Regions from separate parts of the Mongoliitalea daihaiensis genome, predicted to be linked through region 4. Evidence: riboswitches for the same ligand, from Rfam matches in the RefSeq annotation. Region 4 holds a riboswitch; each other region holds the start of a gene.
What was found. A riboswitch is a leader RNA that binds a small molecule or an ion and turns the genes downstream of it on or off. The one in region 4 is predicted to bind S-adenosylmethionine.
Positions count from the first base shown of each region.

Region 1: another riboswitch for S-adenosylmethionine. It lies ahead of IPZ59_RS07410 (O-acetylhomoserine aminocarboxypropyltransferase/cysteine synthase family protein); the one in region 4 lies ahead of IPZ59_RS12985 (homocysteine S-methyltransferase family protein).
Region 2: another riboswitch for S-adenosylmethionine. It lies ahead of IPZ59_RS11850 (homoserine O-acetyltransferase family protein); the one in region 4 lies ahead of IPZ59_RS12985 (homocysteine S-methyltransferase family protein).
Region 3: another riboswitch for S-adenosylmethionine. It lies ahead of IPZ59_RS11180 (trans-sulfuration enzyme family protein); the one in region 4 lies ahead of IPZ59_RS12985 (homocysteine S-methyltransferase family protein).

Region 1 is NZ_CP063779.1:1,742,579-1,750,089, reverse strand. Features, by position in the region: gene IPZ59_RS07420 (glycerophosphodiester phosphodiesterase family protein) at 1-886, opposite strand, end outside; gene IPZ59_RS07415 (DUF2721 domain-containing protein) at 879-1,325, opposite strand; SAM riboswitch class I at 1,547-1,652, shown strand; gene IPZ59_RS07410 (O-acetylhomoserine aminocarboxypropyltransferase/cysteine synthase family protein) at 1,808-3,106, shown strand; gene IPZ59_RS07405 (6-bladed beta-propeller) at 3,352-4,473, opposite strand; gene IPZ59_RS07400 (nucleotidyltransferase family protein) at 5,125-5,406, shown strand; gene IPZ59_RS07395 (hypothetical protein) at 5,461-5,895, shown strand; gene IPZ59_RS07390 (DNA/RNA non-specific endonuclease) at 5,895-6,740, shown strand; gene IPZ59_RS07385 (S9 family peptidase) at 7,459-7,511, shown strand, end outside.
Region 2 is NZ_CP063779.1:2,820,019-2,827,529, forward strand. Features, by position in the region: gene IPZ59_RS11835 (UpxY family transcription antiterminator) at 1-147, shown strand, start outside; gene IPZ59_RS11840 (VOC family protein) at 144-536, opposite strand; gene IPZ59_RS11845 (DUF4221 family protein) at 664-1,782, shown strand; gene IPZ59_RS11850 (homoserine O-acetyltransferase family protein) at 1,786-2,841, opposite strand; SAM riboswitch class I at 2,979-3,088, opposite strand; gene IPZ59_RS11855 (succinate dehydrogenase/fumarate reductase iron-sulfur subunit) at 3,165-3,896, opposite strand; gene IPZ59_RS11860 (fumarate reductase/succinate dehydrogenase flavoprotein subunit) at 3,899-5,800, opposite strand; gene IPZ59_RS11865 (YbjQ family protein) at 6,007-6,327, opposite strand; gene IPZ59_RS11870 (amidohydrolase family protein) at 6,404-7,511, opposite strand, start outside.
Region 3 is NZ_CP063779.1:2,658,846-2,666,356, reverse strand. Features, by position in the region: gene IPZ59_RS11205 (dienelactone hydrolase family protein) at 1-274, shown strand, start outside; gene IPZ59_RS11200 (outer membrane beta-barrel protein) at 872-1,456, opposite strand; gene msrB (peptide-methionine (R)-S-oxide reductase MsrB) at 1,619-2,719, shown strand; gene IPZ59_RS11190 (alpha-ketoglutarate-dependent dioxygenase AlkB family protein) at 2,708-3,307, opposite strand; gene IPZ59_RS11185 (hypothetical protein) at 3,408-3,818, shown strand; SAM riboswitch class I at 3,930-4,032, shown strand; gene IPZ59_RS11180 (trans-sulfuration enzyme family protein) at 4,238-5,407, shown strand; gene IPZ59_RS11175 (hypothetical protein) at 5,761-6,012, opposite strand; gene IPZ59_RS11170 (endonuclease/exonuclease/phosphatase family protein) at 6,238-7,080, opposite strand; gene bglX (beta-glucosidase BglX) at 7,087-7,511, opposite strand, start outside.
Region 4 is NZ_CP063779.1:3,064,385-3,071,895, forward strand. Features, by position in the region: gene IPZ59_RS12970 (PAS domain S-box protein) at 1-1,868, shown strand, start outside; gene IPZ59_RS12975 (hypothetical protein) at 1,914-3,221, shown strand; gene IPZ59_RS12980 (RidA family protein) at 3,218-3,781, opposite strand; SAM riboswitch class I at 3,906-4,005, shown strand; gene IPZ59_RS12985 (homocysteine S-methyltransferase family protein) at 4,061-5,107, shown strand; gene metH (methionine synthase) at 5,100-7,511, shown strand, end outside.

The sequences.
Region 1 (7,511 bases), 1.3 Mb from region 4:
TTGCCTTTGCTGCTTCAATGGGTCTATCAGTAGCCAAGATATCCGCACCATTTTGTACAAAACCAACATACAACTGATCTCCTCTAGCAATGGCGCTTCGGTCTAAGTTGCCTAGGGTGCCTAAGATGGTAAACACCCCGAGTTCGTGCAACTGCTGATTGAATGCCGCTGATCGCTCGGAGGTCCCTGTAAATGCAATCCAACGGTTTACAGGAATGCCTGAAGCTTGGAAACGTGCAAGTTCCTCCTCATTTCGGATACTCACCGACAACATCAAGTCTGAATGCAGGCGATGGATTTGTTGTGCTGCTTCCAAACTGTAAGTGATGACAGCTGCATATGGTTCAGCTTCATGCCTTTTGATGGCATCTACAATCATTTCAAAAGGAACCTCCCGCTTGATGTCTACTGTAAACAAGCTTTTTCCTTTCCCCCAAGCTAAAACTTCTTCCAAGGTTGGTACTTTAAAGTCAGTCACCGTTCCTTCTTTATCCACCAAGAATAAGTCTTGAATTTCTTCATAGGTGTGGTCAATAACTCGTCCTTTACCAGTAGTGGTCCGATCCAAGGTATTGTCATGCATCAAGACTAACACCGAGTCCTTGGTCAATGCTACATCAAATTCTATGATGGATGGAGTATGCTTCAAGGTGTTTTCGAAAGCCTCCAAAGAATTCTCTGGAAAGCCCGGATATGGGCCTCCCCGATGGGCGGAAACCATAGGAATTCTATCCGAAGACCAAGTATAAAAATCCTCAGTTTCTTGTAAATTTGTTAAGACAATTGTTTTTAAACGTTCTCCGCCCCAAGCTTCTTGAGCTTGTGTAACCGCGGCCTCCTTGCAAGATACAAGCAAAAAGAACCCTATAATCAGTAATTTATTCATCGTTTTTATCTTTTTTAAACCAAAAGCTTGAGGACCTTTTTTGAAATGCAGATTCCATATCCTGAATTTCTAAGGTCAGCGCTTGAGTTGAAATCAGGATTTCCACCATAGAAATTCCTAAAGACACCAATAAAGCCAACATGCTGCCAATAAATACATAATCTGCAGCCTCTTGGGCGTCAATAAAAATAAGAAACATACATATCACACAGAGCAAGAAACTCAAGACTCCGCACAACTGCATGTATTTGATCATGCTCAAGCGCTTTTTCAAGTTGTGAATTTGCTCAATAATTATCTCCTGCTCGGGATTTTCCAAGTATTTTTTGTGCAATCCCCGTATGAGATTAGCAATGGCCAAAAAGCGGTTTGTAAAAGCCAGCATCATCAACGTAATCGCAGAAAATAATAAGGCAGGGGTGGATAGTTGGAGCTCCATGGCTAGATTTTTTTGAATCTTAAAAGTGGGGAATAAAGCAGTAAAATAAAAATCGAATCTCAAAAGTTCCCGTGAAAAACAGGTTAGCTTAGGCATTTACTGCATAAAAACATCCTATTTTAAATAAAATACATAAACTCTATAATTTTTGTAGACTTTTATTTGCATTTGTGTCTAAGCATTCCTTTCTTTGCATCATCCTTTCACTTTTTAGGTGTTGGGATTTATACAGAAGAGGCGAGAGATGGGCTCTACGACCCTCTGGCAACCAATCGAACTATCGAAAAGGTGCCAATTCCCACCAAGCATTCCTTGGAACTATAAATTCTTGACCATATGATATACATTGCTTACTACCCTTTCTTATTCACTTGGCTTCATCTTGATTACAGATTAACGGTATCAACGATTGGCTTGCACGATAACATCTAGGTTTTCGGACCATAGTTAACTAATAATCATAAATTTAAACTTCAATATCCATGGCTTATCGATTTGAAACCTTGCAGCTACATGCAGGACAGAACCCCGACCCAACAACCAATTCCAGAGCGGTCCCCATTTATCAAACCACCTCCTACGTGTTCAATTCCGCTGAACACGGCGCAAATTTGTTTGCGCTAAAAGAGTTCGGGAATATCTATACCCGTATCATGAACCCCACCACAGATGTCTTCGAGCAGCGACTCGCAGCGTTGGAAGGTGGAGTAGCAGCGGTGGCAACTTCCTCAGGACAGGCAGCTCAATTCTTGGCCTTGAATAATATCATTCAGGCAGGAGAAAACTTTGTCTCCAGCCCTTCGCTCTATGGCGGTACCTACAATCAGTTTAAAGTGGCTTTCAAAAGAATCGGCATCACTGCCAAATTCGCCAAAGGGAACAATGCAGAAGATTTCGAACCATTGATTGATGAACATACCAAAGCTATCTATCTGGAAACCATCGGGAATCCTGAATTCAATATCCCAGACTTCGAAGCCTTTGCCAAACTGGCCCAGAAATACGACTTACCCTTGGTGGTGGATAACACCTTTGGAGCAGGAGGCTATTTATGCCAGCCAATTAAGCACGGAGCCAATATCGTCACTTCCTCTGCCACCAAGTGGATTGGAGGACACGGAACTTCCATAGGCGGCATCATCGTCGATGGAGGAAATTACAATTGGGGTAATGGCAAATTCCCACAATTCTCCGAACCATCAGAGGGCTATCATGGATTGAATTTCTGGGAAGTGTTTGGAGAAAACAATCCATTGGGATTACCCAATATTTCCTTTGCCATGAGGACCAGAGTAGAAGGATTGAGAGACTTTGGACCAGCCTTAAGCCCCTTCAATTCCTTTTTGTTGCTACAAGGACTGGAAACTCTCTCCCTGCGGGTGCAACGAACCGTAGAGAATGCTTTGGCATTGGCAACTTGGCTGGAAAACCATCCAAAAGTGCAGAAAGTAAACTATCCCGGACTCCCTTCCTCTCCCCATCATGCACTCGGCAAAAAATACCTGACTCATGGCTTTGGAGGAGTGTTGAGCTTCGAACTAAAAGGTGATAAAGAAAGCACCAGCCAGTTTATCAGTGAATTGAAATTGGTCTCTCACCTGGCAAATGTAGGCGATGCAAAAACCTTGATCATTCAACCATCTGCAACCACCCATCAGCAACTAAGCCAAGAAGAACAAACGGCTGCGGGAGTAACTCCAACCATGCTTCGGGTATCTTTGGGAATCGAGCACATTGAAGATATCAAAGAAGATTTCCAGCAGGCTTTTGATAAGCTCTAAATGCAAAAAAATACACCTGTCAGCGTATACATCTCCTGACAGGTGTACTTTTCTAATAAATGGGTAAGCGCAAAATAGCTACACGCTAGTCGGTCTCTAACTTTACGAAATAATGCCCATCTTCGATGTGGTATGGGTAATGGGGTGTTTTACCTAAGGCTTTATAGCTGCCTTGAGAAATGTCCAGTTACAAGACTTCATAGGGTACTCCAGTATACTATGTGTGTATATTTTTTAAAAATTTTTTACTTAAAAGAAAACAGCACCAAAACTTTATCTTCCCTATCGATATCATCAAAGCTTTCGAAGTTTTTCTTTATCGGACGAGTTTCCTTGATGCTTTTAATGTCTTTTGAATTCAAAGTTCCGATAAATTCACCTTCTTTTGTTACTCCTAGAATCCTCTCAATATAAGCTCCTTTCAAATGTTCAGAAAACAAATTTTTGGAGTCATATAAAACTTCATTTTTCATATCATAAATAAATACTTCAAATCCTTCAGAACTTAACCCCATAAAAGTGATATATTTTCCCACTTCATAAAGATCATTTATACCAGCCAAAGAGTTTGAATTCCAAAATTGCTGGAACTGTTCTTCATATGGTAAGGAAAAATAATCATTAGGAATTTTTCTCCTCCCAAAATCCACAGCAAATTTGACAGAAACCTCCTCTGTTTTATGATTGTATTCGTAAATAGTATCTCTTGCTCCAATGGAAAAAATGGCACGATCACCTGATTTAAAGAGAGAATTTACATTTACAATCGGTGAATTATCTAGCTTTTCGTCAAAAGGGACCCAACTTTTATCTAAGCCAAGCTTTTTATGCAAAACAACATTATCACTAAAATCCATATGTGACAGATTCAAAGTAAATCTATCTTTACCAAAGACCACAAATTCTTTTACATAGGAATTAGGACTTACCTTGAACTCTTCTATAAAACTACCTTTGGGATCGTAAACCATTTCCTTTGGCAAATCCATTGGTATTATCCAAAGTTTTTGATGTTCTTCATCCCAAATTACTTCTTGTATGAATTTAAATTCTTTTGGACCTACACCATGTTCATGAATGTGATTGATATATTCTCCATTTAAATCATAAATAAAAACAGCTTTACTATATGATTTATCACTAATAATAAAGTCCTCATCAGCATGAATTACTTTTTCTACATTCACGATTTGAGAGAATTGATTTTCTTTTAACCTAACTAGCCTTAAGCTTCCCACATCAAGCATATTAGAACTCAAATTATCTAATGAAATAGTAGAAATAGTATGTTGCTCTACATTTCTATCTGACAAAGTACAAGAAATGGCAAATGGAATTATAAACAGCAATGAAAGTATATTTTTCAACAAAGATTTAATTTTTTAAAAAGATACGATAGACATGATCTAAACTTAACAGAAGTCAATCAAAGAAATTTGGTTTCTTCTCCCAAGCTAAGAAAGAACATACGGCTAAACAAAACTAAAGATGCGAATAAGTGCAGAAGTAACTTATCCATACATTAAGAAATACGACAAAATTACAAATGAACCAAGTGTAGAAAATAGAATAACATATAAACTTCTTTTCGACAAACCACCTTCTTTCACTTTAAAACCTAATGCAGAGATACTTGCAATTAAAATTAAGGAAAGAAATACCCAGTTCAAATCGTCGGAATGCTGATTATATTTTTTATCACTAATAAAAACCAAGATTAAAAGGAAAGTTAGAAAGCTTAGAGGTTTTGATAATTTCATATGAATTTAATTGCTACTGGTTGAATTAAATACATTTACAAGATTAGTTTTCTGATTTTATTGAGTAAGTTAAGAAATTGATACAAATAAAATCTACCGTTTTCTCATAATTGATTTTGTTTTGGTTATACACATGGTCTCAGGAGGCTTTAAATGTATGGTAACCAATTCAGTTTACATGAAAAAATGTGCAAATTTTTAGGTTAGAATTTTTGAACACTTTAAATGAGGAAAAAATGATTCTGATAAATTAGTTTTATGCTAACACAACATCAAATAGAAATCATCAAAAATGTCACCAAGAAAGCCGAACCTACCCTAGTAGGCGTATTCGGATCGTATGCGCGTGGCGAAGAAAATGTACATAATGACATGGATATTTTGATTGATTTTGAACAACCTTTGGATTTATTGGAACTCATTGGCCTAGAACAAGAACTTTCAGAAGAATTAGGTATAAAAGTTGACCTTTTAACACCTCGATCTATCCATCAATTACTACAACCATATATTCAAAAAAACTTTATAAAAATCATTTAGGCTTTAGTTAATAAATACCTTATGTTTACGTTTATAACCTAAGCCAAAAAAATTATGAAGAAATCCTTATTCCTATCACTTCTTTTAACCCTTAGCTTTTTTTCTTTTGCCCAAGAATCCTCCAACATCCATGTTGGTATCTACCATAGTGGAGTGATTGGACAGGTTGGTATAGGTTCCAATATTGAAAATAAAAACTTTGGAGAGTTACGATTCACAGCATCAGAACTTATAAATTTTCCATTCACAATTGAAGGCTACTTTAATCGGAATTTGAAACAAAGTGAATGGTATAACCTTCATGCAGGCTTGATGTTAGGTTATAGCTTTGATGATTGGATTAGGTTTGGCGTACCCTTAGGGATGACATTCAAACCGATCAAAGAGCACCGTCAATTTGCCATTCTTCTAGAAGCAACCCCCAATTATTTCTTTGATGGATTAAATCTAAGAGCTAATATTGGTGTGCGATACAGCTTCAGCAATTAATGAAAAAAACAGTACTCGTCCTTTTCATCTTCGTTTTAGTAACCAACTGCAAAACACTTGAACCTACAACTTTAAGTAAGATCCCTGTTCCTTTAATAATTCCAGAAAAACCAGCTGAAACCGCAGCTATTTCTTCTATTGACCTGTCTTTTGTAGATCAAACTTACAGGGGGTTTGTTCCGGAAGTTATTTCCAAAGACTTCTTTTTAGATTACAACGGCTTTGTATTGGAATTTGATACCCTCACCAAAAATACCAAATGGGTATGCTATCTGCTTTGCAAAGACAATCTAGGCAATGGGGAAGAACGGTCAAGCAATTTTCGAATGGAAAGGAGATTAGGTGACTTTAGTCCTCGAGATGCTGCCTACCGCAATTCGGGATATGACCGAGGTCATTTAGCTCCTGCAGCAGATATGGGCTACAGTGCAGAAAGTATGTATGACAGCTTTTTTCTCACCAATGCCAGTCCCCAAGTCCCTGGTTTTAACAGAGGGATATGGAAAAGATTGGAAGAACAGGTCCGAAAATTTGCTGCTGAAAAAGACAGTCTTTATATAGCCACAGGGCCTGTCCTTCAGGCTAATTTACCATCTATGGGAGATAGCCCTATCCGGGTTCCTGACTATTTTTACAAGGTGATCCTTAAAAAAGACACAGAAAACCCACAAGGAATAGCTTTTATCCTAAAAAATGAAGCTGCCACAGGAGATTTAAAGAGTTTTGCGGTGAGCATTGACTCGGTAGAAGTATTGACTGGCATCAACTTCTTCCCACTCCTCAGCCCCCTACAAGAATCTAAAGCAGAAGGTAAATTTGATTTAAGTTTTTGGTTTGATAATTAACAATATTCGAGATTCCTCGCAAAGGGAGTGGTTCACGCAAAGCCGCCAAATAAGTAATTGCTATTTCTTTCCTGCCAATATCATTTTCGTTTCAAATTATCATGCTGTAAACCTTCTGGCAGCTCCATCGGAGCGACCGACATTTTAGCAACGGGTTTTAACCCGTTGCTAACCAATCATAGAGCTAAGAGCATTTATGTCGGCCGTGCCGATGGGACTTAGGGGTCAACAACGGGACTTTGGCACGGGGGTTGAAACCCTTGGCTAATATGTTGGTCGTCTCTATGAGACTAATGCGGCAATCCTTTCGCAAGAACTGACTGTCTTCAAAGATATATTCCTGTGATTTGGTGTGTTTTCTGACATTCCATGGTAGTGGGTTAAAACCCAACCATATGAATCAAGAGATACTCATGTTTTCCCTAGTTAAAACCTAGGGCAATTGATGGAGTTAACTGACTGATTCTTAATCCCTCTCTTTGGGCACAAATTTTTCAATACCAATTTTTCAGCGTTTTCCGTGAATTCTGCGAGCCTTCTTGTTTCTTGTTTCTTGTTTCTCGCATCTCGCCTCTCGCATCTCGCCTCTCGCTTCTCGCTTCTCGCTTCTCACATCTCGCTTCTAAAAAAAATCCACCCTTCATCCCATTCCTATTGGTCTTATTCTCTTTTGTTTGAATATTTGATAGTAAGAGAGCATCAATTGAATTATCTGTATATGAAAAAATTTGTAATTATCGGGCTAGTATTGCTGAGTCAGGTCGCTTTTGC
Region 2 (7,511 bases), 240 kb from region 4:
GTGAAAATTGTAGGAGGTGCTTTGGAAGGAATGGAAGGGGAGTGCATCAATAAAGGGAATAAGGACTATTTCATCATCCGCATTCCAGGGATTGCTCAAAATATGCTAGTAAACCTTCCCCGAAAGTTTTTGCAGGTAATGCCCTAATATTCCCAAATTCCTTTGGGTACGATCTCCAATACGTGCCCAAAAGGGTCTTCAAAATAAAAACTTTGAAGATTATCTCTCCAGCCTTGTTCATGTGTGATATTGATGCCCTTAGCCAATAGCTTTGATTTTGTTTGTAGATAATCTTTTTTATTGACTTCGAATGCGATGTGCTGCTTGCCTTTAGCATAATGCGCTGGGAGTGAAGTCTCTTTAGCTGTCACCTCAGGAATAAAGCATAGTAAGACAGAAGTACCACAGCGAAAGAAAATATGCCTTCCACTTACTTTTGAAATCATGGGCATTTCCAACGTGTCACCATAGAAATCCTCTGCCAAATCCAAATCGGAAATGTACAAGCAAATTTCTTTGATTTGTGTGAATTTCATGGGATTAAACTAGTAAAAAAGTAAGATTTGTCCAATGAAATTTGTTTGAGCTTATGTCTGTACATGTAAGTGGTTAAAAAATTAGTTGCATAGTTGAAACTTAATTTTTAAATTTAAATTAAAAACGATGATTCGACACTTTTTCTTCGCTGTAATTGGATTGCTGCTGCTATCCTGTGGTACTAAATCCGACAAAATCGATGCGCTCATTTTTGAATTGACAGGACAAACCAAGCAGCTCCAGTTACCAGAAGGTTGGGGACAGTTTAATCTTGGATGGAGGGTGTCGCCCGCTGGCAACATCTTAGTGATTAACAATCCTACTTCGGAAATTGCCATTTATAAGGACATTGAGGATGCATCTCCTTTGGTTATCAAGTTAGAAGAAGATGGTCCAGATGGTTTAGACGGACCTAGACAGGATATTCAATGGGGGTATGATGAGTCATTTTGGGTTTCGACTTTTGGCGATAAACTAATTCAATTCGATGCAGAAGGCACTATTCTTCAACGGGTTTCTATACCCACTGAGAGGCTTTTGGCTCAAAATGTTTCACTTTTGAATTTTAATTTTATTGTGGAGGAATCTAGTATTTACTTTCCTGCGGCACCGTTGACATTTGCTTGGAATACCTTAAGTGTAGAAGAAATTCAAAAAACACCTAATTTGCTTCGTTTGGATTTGGAATCGAATGAAATCAGTGTTGTTTCCACTTACTCTACCGATTTTTTAGGAACTAACCTGAATAAAAATATCATGCCTACCTTATTTAGAGGACTGAATGGTGCAGTAATCATCAATCACAATTTTAAGGATATTTGGGCCTTCCAAGAAGGAGAATTGCTGCAAAAAGAAGTTTCTTTTAGTCAATTTTCCCCTATGCCTCCTTCCTCTTCAAAAGATATTTTTGAAGATATGGATGAAATTATGCGGTTGTTAAATTATTCAGATGCTTATTGGGAGCTCTTTCCATTACCAAAACAGCAATTGCTTGCTAGAATTGTAAAGTTTGAGGAAAAACCTGAAGAAGAGGTTTTTGGAATGGAATTTATTCCTTCCAAATGGGGAATGATTTTGGTGAACTCTACCTATGAAAAGCAAGGTGAATTCTTGTTTCCTTCAAATTCCTACAATCCTCAATTACTTTATTCCGATCTGGCAGGAATGTGGGTTTGCACGACACATCCCAACCGAGCGGATATAGAAGAGGGCGTATTGGTCTTCGAGCTTTTGATTACCAAGTAACCCTCAAAGCGTATCTTCTAAATAGAAACTACTGAGAATATAACTCATTTGTTCATATTCTATAAGAAATGCATCATGTCCCAAATGAGAGCTAATTTCCCGATAGGTTCCTTTGGGTACATTCTTAGCAATGAATTGGGATTCTTCCTTTAAAAACAGCATATCGGTATCCACCCCAATGGCCAAAACCTTGCTAGGTATTTGTTGTAAGGCTAATGTCAGTCCGCCTCTTTTTCTTCCCAAGTCATGGGAGTCCATCGATTTGCTCAAGGCCCAGTAAGAAAAAGCATTGAAGCGCTGGGAAAGTTTCTGACCTTGGTATTGGAGGTAAGAGGAGATGCGGTAGTTGTCCAGTTTTTCTTCTTGATCTTCTTGTTTGAGTTCAAAATCTTTGGGATGCCGATAGGAAAGCATGGCTATGGCGCGTGCTGTCTTGAGGCCTTCTTTGCCAGCATTTGGCTGCCGTTCGCCCCAGGTACAATCAGAAGCGATGGCCATTCGCTGCGTTTCGTTAAAGCCCCGTATCCATGGCGTAGCTTTGGCATTAGATGCTATGATAATGCTGTGTCTAACTCGATCTTGGAGGAGATATGACCATTCCAATCCTACTTGACCTCCCAAGGAACCACCAATAATGGTGTCTATGCTCTCAATTTCAAGATGTTGTCTCAGCAAGTCCAAAGAATTCGCCATATCTCGGGGTGTGACATGCGGGAAGTCATAATAATAGAAATCTCCGGTAATTGGGTTCACTGAAAGGGGAGAGGTACTGCCATAACTGGAACCCAATAAATTAGCACAGATAATAAAATGCTTGGATGGATCATAGAAGCGGTCCTCACCGATGAGTCCACTCCACCAATCTGATACCTTTGCATCGCCTGTTAATGCATGGATAACCCATATCACATTGTCTTTGGAAGCATTGAGATTACCCATGGTCGTATAGGATAACTCAAATTCGGGTAAAACTTCTCCGGATTCTAGTGTAAAGGATTCACGATGGATAAAGGTATCTTGACTCATATCGATGGTATAATAACTGCTGATCAAATTCATGGGAAAGGTAAACTAAGAAGATGTAACACAAGTAAATGCGATTGGCCCAAAGCCAATGGAAGAAACGAATAGGATTAATCGTTTGCTTTTGAATAAGATGTGTTAATGCTGTATGGGTATACGTATCATAACTGTTGAATTTATAGTTCCGAAGGGAGATATTCCAATCGGCAGGAATTGGCACCTTTCCACACGGATGGTTGCCAGAGGGTCTCAGAGCCTGTCTCTCGCCTCTTCTATATAAATCCAAGCACTAAAAAGTGAAAGGATACTGCAAAGTAATAGTTGGAATTTGGATTATCCAACGATTACTAAATATTTTTTTAAGCTTTCCAATATTCTGAATTCATCCGTACGATATTCGCAACAGAAATCCCTTGTGGACAGACTGCTTCACAGGCTTTGGTCATGGTGCAAGAGCCAAAGCCTTCCGCATCCATTTGAGCTACCATGGATTTGACGCGCTTACCAGCTTCTACACTTCCTTGTGGCAACATGGCTAAATGACTGATTTTGGCCCCTGTAAAGAGAGCTGCACTGGCATTTTTACACATAGCTACACAAGCACCACAACCGATACATGCAGCTGAGTCAAAAGCTTCTTCGGCTAATTCATGTGAGATTCGGGTACTGTTAGCTTCAGGAGCTTGCCCTGTATTGACACTGATGTAGCCACCGGCCATGATGATACGATCAAAAGCTCTCCGGTCTATACAAAGGTCTTTTTTGATGGGGAAGGCTTTGGCACGGAAAGGCTCGATGACTAAAGTTTCTCCACTTTTAAAACTTCTCAAATGGGTTTGACAAGTAGTCACACCTTTTTCCGGGCTATGAATATTTCCATTGATAACAAAGCCACATTGTCCACAGATACCTTCTCTACAATCTGAGTCAAATGCTACAGGTTCCTTGCCTTCCAAAATGAGCTGCTCATTTAACACATCCAACATCTCTGGTACTGACATCTCTGGATGTAAATCAATCAACTCATACGTTTCAAATGATCCTTTGGATACATTGGATGCTTGTCTCCATATTTTTAATGTTAGTTTCATCATCAGGTGTAGGTACGTTCTTGTGGTTTGATAAATTCAAAATGTAAGTCTTCCTTGTGGAGTTTAAAGTTGCCATCTGCATATTCCCATGCAGATACAAATTGATAGTTTAAATCATCCCTTTTGGCTTCTCCTCCGGGAGTTTGATGTTCTACTCTAAAGTGTGCGCCACAGGATTCCTCGCGTTGCAAAGCATCGTGGAAGATTAACTGAGCAAGTTCTAAATAGTCTTCAACTCGGGCGGCTTTTTCCAATTCCATGTTCAATTGTTTGGCATTACCGGGGACTTTTAAATGGGTGTAGAATTCTTGTTGCAGGGCTTTGATTTTTTCAAGTCCTGCTTCCATGACGGATTTTTCACGAGCTAGCCCACATTCTTTGGTAAGGATGGTTCCTAATGCTCTGTGGAATTGTTCGGCAGTTTTATTACCGCCGATCTGAAGCAATCGTTGGATTCGTTTTTCGGTTTCTAAGCGTTCGATAGTGCCAAATTCATGATGTGGAGTTTCGGAAGGCTTTTCCCCTGCTAGGTAATTCATGACTGTATGCGGAGCAATAAAATACCCATCCACACATGCTTGTAGCAGGGAGTTGGCACCTAGCCTATTGGCTCCATGATCTGCAAAATTTGCTTCTCCTAGAACAAATAAACCCGGGATGGTGCTTTGTAATTCGTAATCTACCCATAATCCTCCCATCGAGAAATGAGCGGACGGTGATATCAGCATGGGGGAGCTATAAGTGTTGACCCCCGTAATCTTTTCATACATATCGAATAGATTGCCATAGCGTTTTTGGATGGTTTCTTTTCCATCTCGTTGAATAGCTGTCTGGAAATCCAAGTACACAGCATTTTTCATGGGTCCTACTCCTTTACCTGCATCAATTTGCTCTTTTGCAGCACGGGAGGAAATGTCTCTGGGAGCAAGGTTTCCATAGGAAGGATACTTTCGTTCAAGGTAATAATCCCTTTCTTCTTCTGGTATATCTTGAGGAGCTCTTGTATCGTGGGCTTTGAGCGGTACCCAGATTCTTCCATCATTGCGAAGAGACTCCGACATCAAGGTCAATTTGGATTGATGATTTCCCAGTTGAGGTAGGGAAGTAGGATGAAATTGTGTCCAACTTGGAGCAGCAAAATAAGCCCCTTTTCTATGCGCTCTCCAGATGGCTGAGCCATTACAATTCATTGCAAGTGTAGAAAGGTAGTAAATCTTGCCATATCCTCCGGTTGCTAAAATCACGGCATCTGCTTGATGAGTACTGAGCTCTCCAGTTTCCAAATTTCTAGCAATAATTCCTTTAGCTTTTCCATTCTCCAAGACCAAATCCATCATTTCATGACAGGTATTCAGTTGAACTTGCTGTAATGCAACTTGTCGCATCAAGGCTTGGTAGGCCCCTTGCAGCAATTGCTGTCCAGTCTGACCTCGAGCGTAGAATGTACGGCTAACTTGCACTCCTCCAAAAGATCTGTTGCTTAGATAGCCTCCATATTCCCTCGCAAAAGGTACTCCTTGTGCTACGGCTTGGTCTATCAAGGCCATGGAGCACTCTGCCATTCGGAAAACATTGGCTTCCCTCGACCGAAAATCACCTCCTTTGAGGGTGTCGTAAAACATACGCCACACACTGTCCCCGTCATTTTTGTAACCTTTAGCAGCATTGATGCCTCCTTGAGCTGCTACACTATGGGCTCTACGGGGGCTTTCATGATAGGTAAATACCTCACATTGAAAACCGAGTTCTGCCATACTTGCAGCAATGGCACTACCTGCCAAGCCTGTCCCTACGACAATTACTTTATATTTCCTGCGGTTGGCTGGATTGATCAGACGGGCTTTTGCAATGTACCATTCCCATTTTTTATCTAAAGGCCCCTCTGGAATTCTTGGATTCATCATATAAAGAAAAATGTTAGTCTACTAATTTAGTGAAAAAGTAAGGAATTTGAAAATTGAGACACAAAAAAACTACTCGGGACTATGAGTAGTTTTTTGTTGGTTCGATACACAAGTTAGAGTTAATTATGGTATGCTTGAGGGTACTGTGTTGCTATCAAATAAATTGATACGTTAAAGGTCAATTCAGGTAGAATTGTTGTGTGCTACTATAATTTTGTGATTTTTACGGCTGTTCCGGCGGCTGTTACCATTAGCATTCCGTCTCGTATGGTTTCATAGTCCAAGTCTATGCCTACAATCGCATTGGCACCAAAGGCTCGGGCTTGCATTTGCATTTCAGCCATGGCGGTGGTTTTAGCCTCTCTGAGTACGCGTTCATAAGCACCTGCGCGTCCACCTACGATATCTGTGATACTTGCAAAGAAATCCTTAAATACATTAGCACCAATAATGGTTTCACCAGAAACAATTCCAAGGTATTCTGTAATAGCATAACCTTCTAAAGAAGGTGTAGTAGATACAATCATGAGTGTGAGTTTTTTGATTAGTCGAAGATAAAAAAAAAGCGATGAATTTCTTCACCGCTTTATTGTTAAAATTGATTTAATTCTTCTCCAAACCAGGCGAGCGCTCCAAGAACTCCTGATATAATTTAATGTGTCTGTTGCTCATTGGGACTCTGTAGCCGTCGATAAACACATGTCTGATTTGCGTACGGGTTTCAAATGGATCGCCGGTTGCAACCAATAGCGTGGCATCCTTTCCTACCTCCAATGAACCCAATCTGTCGGCAACTCCAAAAATTTCAGCAGGGTAGATAGTCACTGCTTTCAAAGCTTCTTCTTTACCCATGCCATAAGCAGCGGCAAATCCTGCATTGAATGGAAGATTTCTGGTATTTTCGGCATCATTGGCTCTGATGGCAACTTTTACACCTGCTTTGGCCATTTTGCCCGGGTTAGTGTAAGCGGCGTCGTATCTGTCTGATTGTCTGGTTGGGATAGATAGCATGGGGCCAGTTACTACTGGTAACTTTGCAGCAGCTATTTTGTCTGCTACTCTCCAGCCTTCTGCTACGCCTGTCAAGATGGCTTTTACTTCTTTAGATGTTATCCAATCAATAGCCTTTAATATGTCAGCAGCAGCATTTACTTCCACCAATAAAGGTAGCTCTCCTGCTACTACTTTTGAAAGCTGTTCCATTTCGGGGTAGTATTCTAAGGTAGCGCCAGCAGTTTTCAAGCGATGGTAGGTAGTGGCCTTTTCCCAAATCTCATTTAAGGTTTCCTGCGCTTTGTCAAATTCTTTTTTGATATCGTCATCACTTCTTCTATCCCAAGTACTTCTTCTTGCGGAAGAAGGAAAGTTCATTACCACGCCTTTGAAGCCGGCAAACATTTGATCTGGTGTATATCCATTTAAGTTAATCAAAGCGGCTGTCCCGGGGAATAAACCTCCAGAGGGCATGGTGAGTGTAGTGGTTACACCGGAAACCCGCGTTACAGGAATTGCTACGGAGTTAGGATTGACAGCCACTAGAGCCTCCATGTTAGGTGTTACAGAACCTATTTCGGCATAATCTTGAGTTTCGGCCAATGAGCCTACTTCTACTAGCCCTAATCTACTACCTCCATCGATCAGGCCTGGATAAATAAATAGACCTGTGCAATCAATGACTTCCGCATCGCCGGGGTTAACTTGTTGCCCTATG
Region 3 (7,511 bases), 410 kb from region 4:
CATATATTATGGTATGCCCGTGAGAGATGTAGAGCAATTAAAAACGCTTAATTCTGACGTTTTGGGTCTATTTGCCACAGAGCAAAATATTTCGAAGGCCATCATCGAGGAGTTTGCGGCTGCTATGCAAGAAGCTGGCAAAAAGTTAAACTATAAGATTTTCGACGCTGTACACGGTTTTGCCAATCCTTCCAATCCACGCCACGATGTTGGCGCTACAGAAGAAGCCTATGGAATGGCATTAGCGTATTTGAAGGAGAAGTTTGGGGTTTAGAAGATAGAAGCGAAATGCGAGAGAGAGAATCAAAACAAGTGAAATATGCTAACGCGAAATAAACTGAAATATGCTTCTACTTGTGGTAGACAGGTTCGGAGATATATTAGTGGCGTGTAGATAAGAGAATTGTTCTTAAAAAAATATCAAGTAATTTCAGGACGAGACATGTTGAATGATGGATAGGACTGTGGGTTCTAACCCACTTTAAAAATTAGTGTTTGAATGAATAAAACTCATTGTATTTCAAAAGATAGCAGATATCAATTGCCGTGGCTTTTAAGCCCCATCATTGAAGAAGAAGAAGAGAGCTGTTGAGGAATTAAATGACTTCAAAATTTATCCTGAGCAATCTGTGGACAGACAAACAATATAAAGGATGAAGGATGAAGGATGAAGGATGAATATGAATCAGTACACATGAGAGCTGAATTTTAAGGCTGTTCATGTGTACTGATTTTTTTATTCACATTTTCGCTGATTTCATGAAATAGAGAAGGTCTGCACTAACCCAAGGTTTTCATAGAAATCCAAGAAACCTCATTGAGTTCAAACTCCTTCTTCGATTTATGCGCTTTCTGCGAGCGTCATTTCATGCTAAAACTTAATCGACAGTCCCAACATTAAATTCTGGAAAGCAAAATCTCCGTTACCGGTGAATACATCATCAATCACAATGGTTTGTCCATTCAGCACACGCTGATAACGGAGGTCAATTCCTAAATTTCCGAAATTCAGACCAATCCCAAACTGATAACCGGCATTCCATTTATCAAATTCAAAAGGTCTTAATTCATCTTGGATATAATAATGCATAGCAGGACCTGCAAATACAGAAATGATAGGCCCTAGTACATTCACTCCAAGCAGTAAAGGCGCATCCAATAATTGGGTTTTAAAAACCTCTGAATTGACTTCTGAGCGGACTTGCGTGTAATTCAATTCCGGACGTAGAAAGATTGGACCCAAATTTACTTTTCCAAACATTCCTAGGTTGAAGCCTACGTTGTCCATTGGACTTCCCCATGCCAAACCTGCATCTTTGAAATACTGTCCACTAGAATTGTAATTGACACCACCTCGGATTCCAAAGCCTCCTGATGTTTGTGCATATACTTGTTGGGTAAAAGACAGGAACAGTAGACCTGCCATGGCGAAGGTTAATTGAAGGATTTTTTTCATAGTGCTTTTTGTTAATAGTTGGTAAAAGATGGAAATCTTACAAACACCTGCATCTATTTCATAGTTTTAACTCGTAGATAAAACCAAATAAAATATTGACTTCCTCAGAACGATGCCTTTTCCAAAATCGTGCCTGAAAATAAAATTATAATCAAAAGACCTATGCGCTCAATAAAAGTTCAGTTTAGTTACCTAGTACTTGGGATAGCCTTGCTATTCTCACAATGTTCTTCAGCTGAGAACAAACAACTTCAACCAGAAGATACATCAGCTGATGCTGCTACGCTCTCAAATACTCGTTCGTTAGCAACTTTCGCAGGTGGCTGCTTTTGGTGTATTGAAGCACCATTTGAAGGAATCAATGGGGTAATTTCAGTTGTATCCGGCTATGCAGGAGGAAAGGAAAAAAACCCAAGCTACTCAGATGTATCTTCCGGCAAAACGAGTCATCGGGAATCTGTACAAATCACATTTAATCCTGATGTTATTTCTTACTCGGAATTGGTAGACATCTTCTTTCAGCAATTCGATCCAACCGATGAAGGAGGTTCATTTTATGATAGAGGCTTCCAGTATTCTTCGGCCATTTTCTACCATGACAAAACCCAAAAAGAAGTAGCTGAGAAAGCAATCAAAGCATTGGACCAAGCGAAAATCTTTGATAAACCAATTGTCACTCCTGTAATCAAATTCACCAACTTCTACGAAGCTGAGGAATATCATCAGGATTATTACAAAAAAGAACCAGGAGAATATTATGCCTACAGAAGAGGTTCAGGAAGAGATGCATTCATCGCCAAACATTGGCCAGTGAATTTATCAGATCAGTATAAAAAACCTAATGATGCAGAGTTGAAAAAGCGCTTAACCAAGTTGCAATACGATGTTACGATGCACGAAGCGACTGAGCGCGCTTGGAACAATACGTACAATGATAACAAAGAAAAAGGCATTTATGTCTGCATTGTTTCAGGTGCTCCTCTATTCAGCAGTGCCGACAAATATGAAAGTTATTCTGGGTGGCCTTCTTTTACTAAACCAATTGACGCTCGGTTGATTGACAAGCCGACAGACTCAACTTATGGTATGCTACGAGTGGAAGTCCGAAGCAAATTAGGCGAATCACACTTAGGCCATGTATTCAATGATGGGCCGGAACCAACCAATCTTCGCTATTGCATGAATTCTGCTGCTATGAAGTTTATACCCTTAGCAGATATGGATAAAGAAGGTTATGGAACCTACAAATGGTTAGTACAGTAATTTTCGAAAAGTTAAATTAATTCTACCCCCCAAAACCTTTTTGGTTTTGGGGATTTGATGTTCCCAATAGTGCTGACACTCCCCCTTCATTAAGAGCAGCGATCCATTTTCCAAGGCTATAGATTGCTTCATCGATTTTGTTTGATAGTGCCGCAATTGAAATGCTCTGGATGCCCCAAAACTTACGGATGCAATAGTTGGGTTTTCTCCGAGAACTTTTTCATTATCCCTATGCCAGCCCATACTATCAGCCCCATGACGGTAATAATTCAATAAAACATGGGTGAAGGTCTCCTCAGACACTTGCTCCACGGCCTTTTTGATTTCTAACAAAAAATCTGTCCATGCAACAGGAATCATTTCAATGCCAGAGTATCCATAGGGTCTCTCAGGATCACCATACAAAGCTGTGAGTCTAGGTTGCATCACTTGTTTGCCAAACATCCATATAGGTTCTTGCTTCCAAGCAATTTCCTGTGTCAAACGATGCCAATAAGTCCTGCACTGTTCATCACTGAAAAATGCTTGATAATAGAAGGCCTCCCCTTGGGCGGGTAATAAATTACGATCCGATGAAAACTGAAACATTTGCATGGTATTGAAATAAAATTTGAGGACAGAATGTTTTTAAGATTGTAAAATGAAAGCAGCTTTTCTTACATTTATTGGAATTTAAACACAGCATATCATGGGAAAATTTTTAAAAGTAAGCATTCCAATAATCATCCTCGTATTGGTAGCCTTGGTATATTGGCGATATTTCTTCGTATTCGGAGAAGGAGTCAAAGGAGGAACACTCAATTATTTTGAAAAAAAAGGATTTGTTTTTAAGACTTGGGAAGGACGCTTGGTTCAGGATGGCTTTCAAAGTCCATCGGCAGGTGCTCTTCAAAGTAATGAATTTAGATTCAGTGCCCAAGGAGATGAAGTAGCCCAGCAATTGGAAAGAGCAAGTGGTCGCTTTGTGGAACTACGCTACAAGGAATATCTGAGCCCACTTCCTTGGAGAGGAGCTGCAAAATTTGTGGTCTACGAAGTTTTAGAAGTAGGAGATCGGGAGACCAATTCCAAGAAAGATATTCCAGCGATGACCAACTAGCCTTTCGAGACTCTTTGATCATATAGATTCAAAGGACATTCTCTTGAAAAGCCATTAACAAATTTGCTTTTCAAGGAGACTGTCCTTTTCTTTGTGCCAGATTCTTTATCGAATTTATAAAGAAGAGGTAAGAGACCAGGCTCCGTGACCCTCTGGCAACCATTCCCCCTCAAGGAAAAGGTGCCAAAACCTGCCCCTAGGGGAACTATAAATTGACGATTATGTACAAAACAATTACTACCTTCAACCTTACTTTCTTTCCTTTATCGGAACATCTTACCGGTATTTTTAATGGATCTACTAGCAGGCGTCATACAAGCGCAAGCGAGTATAGGAGTAATTTAGATCGTCATCACCTACCCTTACCAGTATCCTTCCATAGTTTAAAAAAAACAATAACTCATTGATTAAGCAATCCCATGTCTAATTTTGAAACCAACGCTATCCGAAATATCCCTAGTAATCCCAATCAACGGGAGCACTCCATCCCTATTTCATTGACCTCTTCTTTTACCTTTGAAAGTGCAGAAGAAGCCCGTCAACTGTTTGCCGAAGAAGTGGAGGGAAATATCTATTCCCGATACTCCAATCCTAATACTGCAGAATTGATTCATAAATTATGCGTGGCTGAAGAAACGGAAGCGGGAATCGCCACTGCCTCAGGAATGGCAGCAATGTTTGGTTCAATAGCATCTCTTTTACAGCAGGGAGACCATATCTTGGCTGCACGCTCCTTATTTGGATCTACACACCAACTGTTGACTAAAGTATTTCCTAAATGGGGCATAACCTCCACCTATGGGGATATTTCAGACTATCAAAATTGGGATCAGTTAGTGCAGCCAACTACCAAAATGCTTTTTTTAGAAACGCCATCCAATCCAGGTTTGGAGATCATTGATTTGGAATGGGCTGGAAAATTTGCTGCTGCCCATAACCTAATTTTGGTGGTCGACAATTGCTTTGCCACCCCTTATCTGCAGCAACCTGCCAAATGGGGAGCCCATATAGTGACACATTCAGCAACAAAATTCATTGACGGACAAGGACGAGTGTTGGGAGGATTGATTTTGGGAACTAAGGAATTGATGGATGAAGTCACTTACTTCACCCGACACACTGGACCTTCTATGTCTCCTTTCAATGCTTGGGTGTTGTCAAAAAGCATGGAGACTTTGGCCGTGAGAATGGACAGGCATTGCAGCAATGCATTGGCAGTAGCTTCATACTTCCAAGAAAGTAAGGATATAGAATTTGTCAAATATCCATTTCTTCCTAGCCATCCCCAGTATGAGCTAGCAAAAAAGCAAATGAAATTGGGGGGCGGTATCATCACGCTCAATCTACATGGTGGTTTGGTGAGAGCCCAACGCTTCATTGATCAGTTACAGATGATTTCTATCACGCCCAATCTCGGTGATAGCCGCAGCATTGTCACCCATCCTGCCTCCACTACTCATAGCAAACTTAGTCCGGAAGAGCGTGCTCTGGTAAGGATCACCGATGGTTTGGTACGGATTTCGGTAGGTCTGGAGCATCAGGATGATATTATTGCTGATATTGAGCGGGCGTTGGAGAAGTCGAGGTAAGATATTGGAATAGATTGATTTTGAGGGGTAGAGAGTGATATGTACTGACGCGATATAAATTGATACATGGTTAGCGGCGATGTAATTGTGCGTGTTAAATAGACGATTAATCTTTGAAAAACACCCGCTGCCTGCTGTCCGAGATTTGCAATCTCGGACTGGAGATAATGGGGATTTGCATTCCCTCTTTATTTGTGTAATTCATGTAGGGAATTTATGGGATTTTTGGTCAGGGGTGTAGCGGATTATGCTTTTCATGCGTACTAGCTATAATCAGACTGTTGACAGATGAAAAATCCAATCAAACTACTATTCTTACTCTGTTTTTTATTGACAAGTTCCTGCGAATTGTTTCACCGCAATGATCCTTTGATATGCACTTTAGACACAGCTTTTTGTAATCCTTTGTTACTAGATGACCAAGATAAGATAGGGATTCCTGTAGATGCTTTTCTAGGGAGCTTACCTTCTAATCTATCTGAAACAGAAATAGTCGATAGACTTAAAAAATGGATAATTTGTAAAAGTTGTGTAGTCTCTATTGATTTTTCTTGTGTTTCTTGTTTGTTTTCATTTCCTCCCCAAAGCCGAATAGGATTTTCCATCACAAAAGATGGTCAGAGACAAACCTTAGCACTTGATATACTGATGAGCGAACAGCCGAGGTTTATGAGGGTATTTGAGCTCTTGGATTGATTAGTTGATCGAGTAAGAAAGCCTACTTGCTCAGCTAAGTTATAAAAAATCAATATTTCCATCATCAAAAATTAGTACCGATTCATTCAAACCCTTCATCCTCTTAACGCAAATTTAAAGGCTCCTGATTGAGTCTATTTGAACCATATTCTTGCAAAAACCGGAAAGTGATCAGAGGGGTATTTTTTTCCATAATTGTCAGACAAAACAGCATATTTTGTTACACCTATTTGCTCACTGACAAAAATATAATCAATCCTTCTATCGGGCATCATGTCCCAGTTAAAGGCATTAAACGTACCGATAGGCCCATGAGGCGCTTGCTCTGACAGCTCATAACTATCCTTTAAAAAATCAGATTGAATGATGGTCTTATACGCTATGTTATCAGGTGTCACATTCAAATCTCCCATGAAAATAACTGGATCGTTCTTACTATTAAGCTCTTTAATTTTTCCCATGATCAGTTTACTGCTTTCTTCTCTAGCTTTTTGTCCAACATGATCATAGTGGGCATTGAATACCCAAAAAACGATCCCCTCCTCTGTTTGAAATTGACCAAAAGAGCAAATTCTATTCATGGCAGCATCCCAACCGACGCTTGGAATAGTTGGAGTTTCAGATAACCAAAAGTCTCCCTTTTGAAGTAATTTAAATGTGAGGGGATCATAAAATATTGCACTATGCTCCCCTGTATTTCCACCATCATCTCTGCCACTTCCTATAAATGCATACCCTAAATTTTGTGCAAGATCTTCAAGCTGATTATTCAGCCCTTCTTGTGTACCAAAAATGGCTATCTCATGAAAATTGATCAAGGAAACTAAATGGGGCAATCTATCTTTCCATAAATTACCTGTGTCTCCAGGATTATCAAACCTTATATTATAGCTTGCAATTGTGTAAGATTGGGCCATTAAGGCATTGGTATACCCGATCAATATCAGAGCAAAGATGATCGACATGTAGTTCTTCATAGTCTTCTAATTTTTCCAGCTAATTGTTTTGGATTTTACTTGTTGAGAATCACCTCCTATCATAATTTCAAAATCACCAGATTCCCAAACATAATTTAAGTCATAGTCATAAAACTTCAAATGCTTCACGGTGATTTCAAATTCAACCAGCTTGGTCTGTCCTATCTCTAATTGGATTTTCTGAAATCCTTTGAGCTCCTTGACTGGCCTCGTGACACTAGCAACTTTATCTCTGATGTAGAGCTGGACAACTTCTTGACCACTATATTGACCTATATTGGTCACTGGAATTTTAACTAACAATTTATCATCTCCTTTCAGCTCCACTTTATTAAACTCCATTTCTCCATACTGAAATGAAGTATAACTCAATCCAAATCCAAATGGATACAGTGGCTCATTAGTCACATCGAGATAATTGGACCTGAATT
Region 4 (7,511 bases):
CCAATCAAAAACGTGTTGTTATCACCCCAGGATTTAGAGATTTATTCGAATTACAATCTCCCAATTTAAATATCCCTATCAGAGAGGCATTGAAGTTAATTTCACCCAAAGATCTACCAGTATTCATTCAAAAAGTCCGAAATACCATTCGAAACGGAGCGAGTGAAACAGGAGAGTTAATGATTCATTCAGCAAAAGGAGTTCAAAAATTTGTATATTTCAGTATTCAGTCCAAACCGGATTTTGAATTAAAGAAGCCCGAACTCTATGGTTATCTGACTGATATAACAGCAATCAAAAAAAGTAGGGAAGAGATTGTCAAAAGTGAGGAGAAGTTTAGAACCTTGGTTGAAGATAGTACGGAGATAATATTTTCTTTGCAGCGGGACCTTACTATTACCTATTTATCACCCAATATTGAACAATATTTAGGTTTTGAATCGTCTAAAGTTATAGGTTCCAAACTAACTCAGTTTATGCACCCAACTGATTTGGAGGCTTTTGAGCGTTTTTTACGAGAAGATGAAGGCTTTTTGTCCAAAACTCAGTTTTTAGAGTTTAGGCTCAGAACTAAAGATGAAACATACAAGACATTTGCTTCTAATGCCAAGCTGGTGTATACGAGTGATGGGGAGTTTTTGTACAATGGCATCGCACGAGATGTCACCAAGTTGAGAGAAGCTCAAAAAGAACTAATTTTGGCTAAAGAGCGTGCTGAGATGGCAGCGAATGCAAAAACGCAATTTTTGTCAATCATGAGTCATGAAATCAGAACTCCCATGAATGCGGTCATCGGATTGACGCATTTACTCATTGAAGATAATCCAAGACCTGATCAAATAGAAAATCTGAAAACCCTACAGTTTTCGGCAGAAAACCTATTAGGCTTGATTAATGATATTTTGGATTTCAATAAGATGGAGTCAGGGAAGTTGCAAATAGAGTATATATCCATCGACTTAAAAAATCTGATAGGAAGAATGCTTGCTTCCTATAAGTTTCAAGCCAGGGAAAAAGAATTGCAGATCATTTTTGAATACGATGATCAAATCCCAAGTACGCTCTTAGGAGACCCCGTAAGAATTGGACAAATCATCAATAACCTTGTTTCCAATGCAATTAAATTCACTGAAAAGGGCTTTGTAAGGGTAGCCGTAATACCTAAGAAGTCAAATGCCGAATCGATAGAACTAGAATTTATTATTCAGGATAGCGGTATTGGGATACCTCCAGATAAGTTGATGCATATTTTTGATGCATTTACGCAAGCGAGCACTGAGACAACCCGTAAATTCGGTGGAACTGGTTTGGGTCTTGCCATTGTAAAAAAGCTTATTCAGCTTTTTGGAAGTGAGATAATGGTCAAGAGCGAGCTAAATAAAGGGACGAGCGTCAGTTTTGTGTTGACACTTCCAAAAGCCAAAATAGCAATCGACTCCTCTGTCCCAAAGATAGTGCAAGTAAAAGAGAGTCTACTGAATGCTCATATTTTGATTGCGGAAGACAATATTGTCAATCAACTGATGATCAAGAAATTTATGAAAAAGTGGGGGGTAGGAGATTTTACCATTGTCAATGATGGAGAAGAGGCAATCGAAATTTTGCAAAAAGAAAGTTTTGATCTAATTGTACTAGATCTTCAGATGCCCAAAAAGGATGGGATTGAGGTAGCCAAGTTCGTGCGTACACATTCAGATAAGATTTTACGAACATTACCGATCATAGCAATGACAGCCTCTCCTTGGGAGGAGATTCAGGAGCAGTTTGAGGCTTTAAAAATGAACGATTATGTGCCTAAACCTTTTAATCCTGACAGCATGTATGCTAAACTGGTCAAACACTTGCAACATAATTTGAGTAATTCTTGATGTTTGCCCAACATTAGGCGTATTTTTGAGTACAAAATTGGTGCGATGAAAAAAATTGTAGGGCTTCTAATCAGTCTTTTGTTTTTCCACGAACTACATGCCCAAAGTAATTTGAGCAATCGTTCGACTTTTTATGGAACTATTGGGACGACTAGTGCTAATTTGAGGGAGTTTAATAATCTATTGGAAGACAAAGGGTTAAGTTCTTTGAGAAAGGGGTACTCCAATTATACAATTGGGTATATGGCCCGGTTCAATGATTTTATTTTAGGCCTTGAAGTAATCCAAAGTACGAGCCCTCGAGCAGACTTTGATGATTATCAAATCGGTTACCGAACCTCGCGGGCGATGCTAAACGTGGGTTTTTCTTTTACCGAAGAGGGAAGGTTTCAATTGATTCATTACATGGCTATTGGAACTGGCTCATTGAATTTTCAAATGATTAATCCCGAGGAGCCATCAACTTTTAATCAGTTTATGACAGACCCAAGGCAAGGATTTATTTTGAGAGATGGAGATATTCACCGTGGTAGTTTGAATTTGACAGGTTTTCTAACAGAATTCGGTTTTCATTTAGCATATGATTTTCCGATCCCTGGAAGAAATGAAGCCTTGGAACTGATTGCGAAGTTTGGGTATTCCTTTTCACCATTTGAAGATTCATGGAAACTCAATGGCATGAGTTTTAGCTCTACGCAGAGTGGAGCGTTTTTGCGAGTGGGGGCAGGGATATCTATCCCAGATCATAATTACTTTTATAAAGATGCCGATATAGGGGTTCATTTTTTGGGAAGTATGAATTTTACCAGTCCTACAAATCTCAATGAAAAATTAGCAGAGAACGGCCTAAATACCTTTGGAGGCAGACCAAATAATTGGGGATTGAAGGTTCTTGGATATAACAAAGATTGGTTATATGGAGTCGATTTGTATAACCTCGGCATGAGTGGACAAGCCAATGAACAGTACAATCATACCCTCAACTCCGTCCGACTTTATGCCAATCTAGGGAAAAAGTTTTTTGAATTCAAAAACATTGAAATGGGTGTTCTGGGAGGTCTTGGATATGGAAATCTTCGCTATACCTTGATAAACCCATCCAAACCGGATTTTCCTACGTTGTTTGAAAACCCCAATTTTGATGGGAGACTTACAGGCAGGGGATTGATGGTCAAGCCAGAGGTATATCTTGGATATGGGCTTCCGCTGGCTTTAGGTAAATTCTTTAAATTATTTGCAGCAGTACATGCAGGATACGAGCAGCCTATAGGTGCCTACAGATTAGGAGATCTAGGTATGAGCTCTTACATGAGCAATCCCTATGTGCAATTCAGTATTGGTATCAGGCCTTAGTCCTCTACTTCTACGATCAGTTCGATCTCTACAGCAAAACCTAATGGAAGGGAGTTCATGCCGACAGCGGATCGGGCATGTTTTCCCTTTTCCCCAAAAACATCTACCATCAAATCGGAAAATCCATTGATTACTTGTGGGTGCTGAGTGAAATCACTGTCAGCATGGACCATGCCGAATACCTTCACAATTTGTTTTACTCGATTCAAATCTCCAAGTTCTGCCTTCAATACGGCTAATTGTGCAATGCCGGTCAATCTTGCAGCTTCTCTTCCTTCATCTATACTTAGATCCTTTCCAACTTTTCCTAGTATATACCCTCCTTCTGGAAGTTGAGGTCCTTTCCCAGCTAAAAATAGGAGATTTCCTGTCCGAACAACATGTACGTAATTTGCAAGGGGTGTGGAAAGTTCAGGTAGGAAAATTCCCAGTTCTTGGAGTTTTGCCTCCGCGTCCCAGGTATTATTTTCAGCTGCAGGTGAGCTTGGAGTTCGTGTTACACCATCATTATTTGGTGTACAACCAAGAATAAAGAGCCCTATTATAATCAAATATCTCATGGGATGTTTTTTTTATTTACAATTTAAGCAATGTTTCTCCTCAATTTTGAAGATTTCATTTTTTTGAAGGTATAATTTTGTAAAAAAGTCCAATAAATTCACCTTTTGTCCGTACTTTTGAGCTTGCTTATCGAGAAAGACTGAGGGATGGGCCCTATGACGTCTTAGCAACCTGTATTCAAGGTGCTAACTCCCCTTCCGGAAATGCCGGAAAAAGATGAGCGGTTGATTCTCTTTTTATCTTCCGGTTCTACTCGTATAAGCTTTTTATGAACGATTATGAAAAACAGAACGGAACAGTTATTATCACTTGCGCAACAAAAAGTCTTGATCTTAGATGGAGCCATGGGCACCATGATTCAGCGCTACAAGCTATCGGAACAGGATTTCAGAACGCCCGAACTAGCCAATCATCCCAAACCATTGAAAGGGAATAATGACTTGTTGTCCCTTTCCCGACCTGACATCATCAAGGCAATCCATGCTGCTTATTTTGAAGCAGGTGCAGATATCATCGAAACCAACACGTTTTCAGGAACATCCATTGCACAGGAAGATTATGGACTTTCTCAGCTGGCGTATACGATCAATTTTGAATCAGCCAAAATTGCCCGAGAAGTTGCGGATGAATTTTCAGCTAAAAATCCAGCTTGCCCTCGGTTTGTAGCAGGTGCATTGGGTCCAACCAATAGGACTGCATCTCTTTCTCCGGATGTCAACGACCCAGGGTATCGTGCGATTACATTCGATCAATTGGTAACTGCTTATGAAGAACAAGTAAAAGGATTGTTGGATGGGGGATCAGATATCTTATTGGTGGAAACCATTTTCGATACACTCAATGCAAAAGCGGCATTGTATGCAATTCAAGAAGTCTTTGAGCAGCGAAACATTCCTTTAAATCCCGAAGAGGGTGGGATTCCTGTCATGATTTCTGGCACTATTACAGATGCTTCGGGACGAACGCTTTCTGGGCAAACTACTGAGGCTTTTTTAATCTCTGTATCTCATGTGCCTCTGTTTTCAGTAGGATTAAATTGTGCCTTGGGCGCCAAAGAACTGAGACCATATCTGAAGGTTTTGGCTGAAAATGCTCCATTTCTGGTATCTGCATATCCCAATGCAGGGTTACCCAATGAATTTGGTCAATATGATCAGGGCGCAACAGAAATGGCAGATCAGATTGAGGTCTTTTTGAAAGAAGGCTTTGTGAATATTTTGGGGGGATGTTGTGGGACTACTCCAGAGCATATTCAGGCGATTGCAAGTATAGCGGCTAATTATAGTCCCCGAAGAAGAACATTTGAAGTAGAACGTGATGAGTAAGATCAGAAATAGTCAAGTTTTGAAATTATCTGGTTTGGAGCCATTGGTTTTCACACCTGAAATCAATTTTGTCAACGTAGGAGAGCGAACCAACGTGACAGGCTCCAAAAAATTTGCCCGTTTGATTCTCAACAGTCAATACGATGAGGCCTTGGATGTGGCTTTGGATCAGGTTAGAGGTGGAGCACAGGTCTTGGATGTGTGTATGGATGAAGGGATGTTGGATGGAGTGGCTGCTATGACACGCTTTTTAAATTTGATTGCTTCCGAACCGGAAATCAGCCGTATTCCTATTATGATTGATTCTTCTAGATGGGAGATTATTGTGGCAGGATTGAAATGTGTGCAAGGGAAGAGTATTGTGAATTCCATCAGTTTGAAAAATGGAGAAGCGGAATTCATTCATCAAGCAAAAACCATCAAGAAATTTGGAGCAGCGGTGGTAGTGATGGCTTTTGATGAAAAAGGCCAAGCTGATACATACGAGCGGAGAGTGGAGATATGTAAACGCAGTTATGATTTGTTGGTGGAGGTGGTCAACTTCAATCCACATGACATCATCTTTGATCCGAATATATTCCCGGTAGCTACCGGCATGGAAGAACATAGACGCAACGCTTTGGATTTTTTCTTGGCTACTCAATGGATCAAGCAAAATCTCCCTGGAGCAAAGGTCAGTGGAGGGGTGAGTAATGTCAGTTTTTCTTTCCGTGGCAATGACCGAGTACGGGAAGCCATGCATGCGGCATTTTTGTACCATGCTATCAAACATGGAATGGATATGGGAATTGTCAATCCCACGATGTTGGAAGTATACGATGATATTCCAAAGGATTTATTGGAAAAGGTAGAAGATGTACTTTTTGATCGAAAGGATACCGCGACTGAAGCCTTGTTGGAGTTTGCCGAAACAGTCAAATCAGCTGGTAAAAAAGAGGTAGTCAATGAGGCTTGGCGCTCAGATAATGTAGAAAAAAGAATTGAACATGCGCTAATCAAAGGAATCATTGACCATGTTATTGAAGATACAGAGGAGGCCCGTGTGAAATATGTAAATCCATTGAAAGTCATCGAAGGGCCGTTGATGGATGGGATGAATGTGGTGGGTGATCTCTTTGGCGAAGGTAAAATGTTTTTGCCGCAGGTGGTAAAATCTGCACGGGTGATGAAAAAAGCCGTAGCCTACCTTGAGCCCTTTATGCCCAAAGCTGGGGACGCTGATTTTAATGCTGAACAAAGCAGTGTGAAGAAGATTTTGTTAGCTACTGTCAAGGGGGACGTACACGATATAGGGAAAAATATCGTGGGAGTTGTGTTGGCTTGTAACAGTTATCATATCATCGATTTAGGAGTAATGGTAGAGGCTCAAAAAATCATCGATGAGGCTATTAAAAACAAGGTGGATATCATTGGTCTTTCAGGTTTGATAACCCCTTCATTGGATGAAATGGTCAATGTGGCAGCTGAGATGGAGCGACAAGGCTTAAAGATTCCTTTACTGATTGGTGGAGCTACTACATCCCGTATACACACAGCTGTAAAGATTGATCCTGTATACTCTGGCACAGTCATCCATGTAACGGATGCTTCCAAATCGGTTCCAATTGCCGGTGAGTCGATTTCAGAAGAAACGAAGGAAGCCTACCATTTGCAGATTAAAGAAACCTATCAACGCTTGCGCGAAGAGCATGAGGCCAAACAACAAGTGAAACAATTGGTTTCCTACGCTCAAGCTAAAGATAATCCAGTGTTCATTGATTGGGAGCATTACAATCCAGTGAAACCTATTCAGACAGGGATTACGGTGTTGGATGATTTGGACTTGTCTTTATTGAGATCTTACATCGATTGGACACCATTCTTTAGTACGTGGATGTTGTCGGGTAGATTTCCGAAAATATTGGAAGATCCTGTGGTAGGTGAAGAAGCTAAGCGACTTTATCAAGAGGCTAATCGCATGCTGGATTCAATTATTGAAGAACAATGGTTAAAAGCAAAAGCGGTTGTAGGCTTATTTCCTGTTCAACGAAGGGAAGATGATGTGGAAGTTGTGGGAGTGGACAAAGAATATTACTTCCACTTTTTACGTCAACAAGGAAAAAAGGGGAGAGGAGTTCCTAATCGTTCCCTAGCCGACTATCTACATCCAGATAGAGAAGATTACATGGGTGGCTTTGCCATCACCACAGGATGGGGAATAGAGAAAAAATTAGCGGAGTTTCAAGCCACTCACGATGATTATCATGACATCATGTTGAAGGCCTTGGCTGACCGATTGGCCGAAGCTGGAGCCGAATATCTGCACGAATTGGTTCGTAAAGAATTGTGGGGGTATGCGCCAGATGAAAATCTAACTAATGAGTTTTTGATCAAAGAAGAATATACAGGGATACGTCCAGCTCCG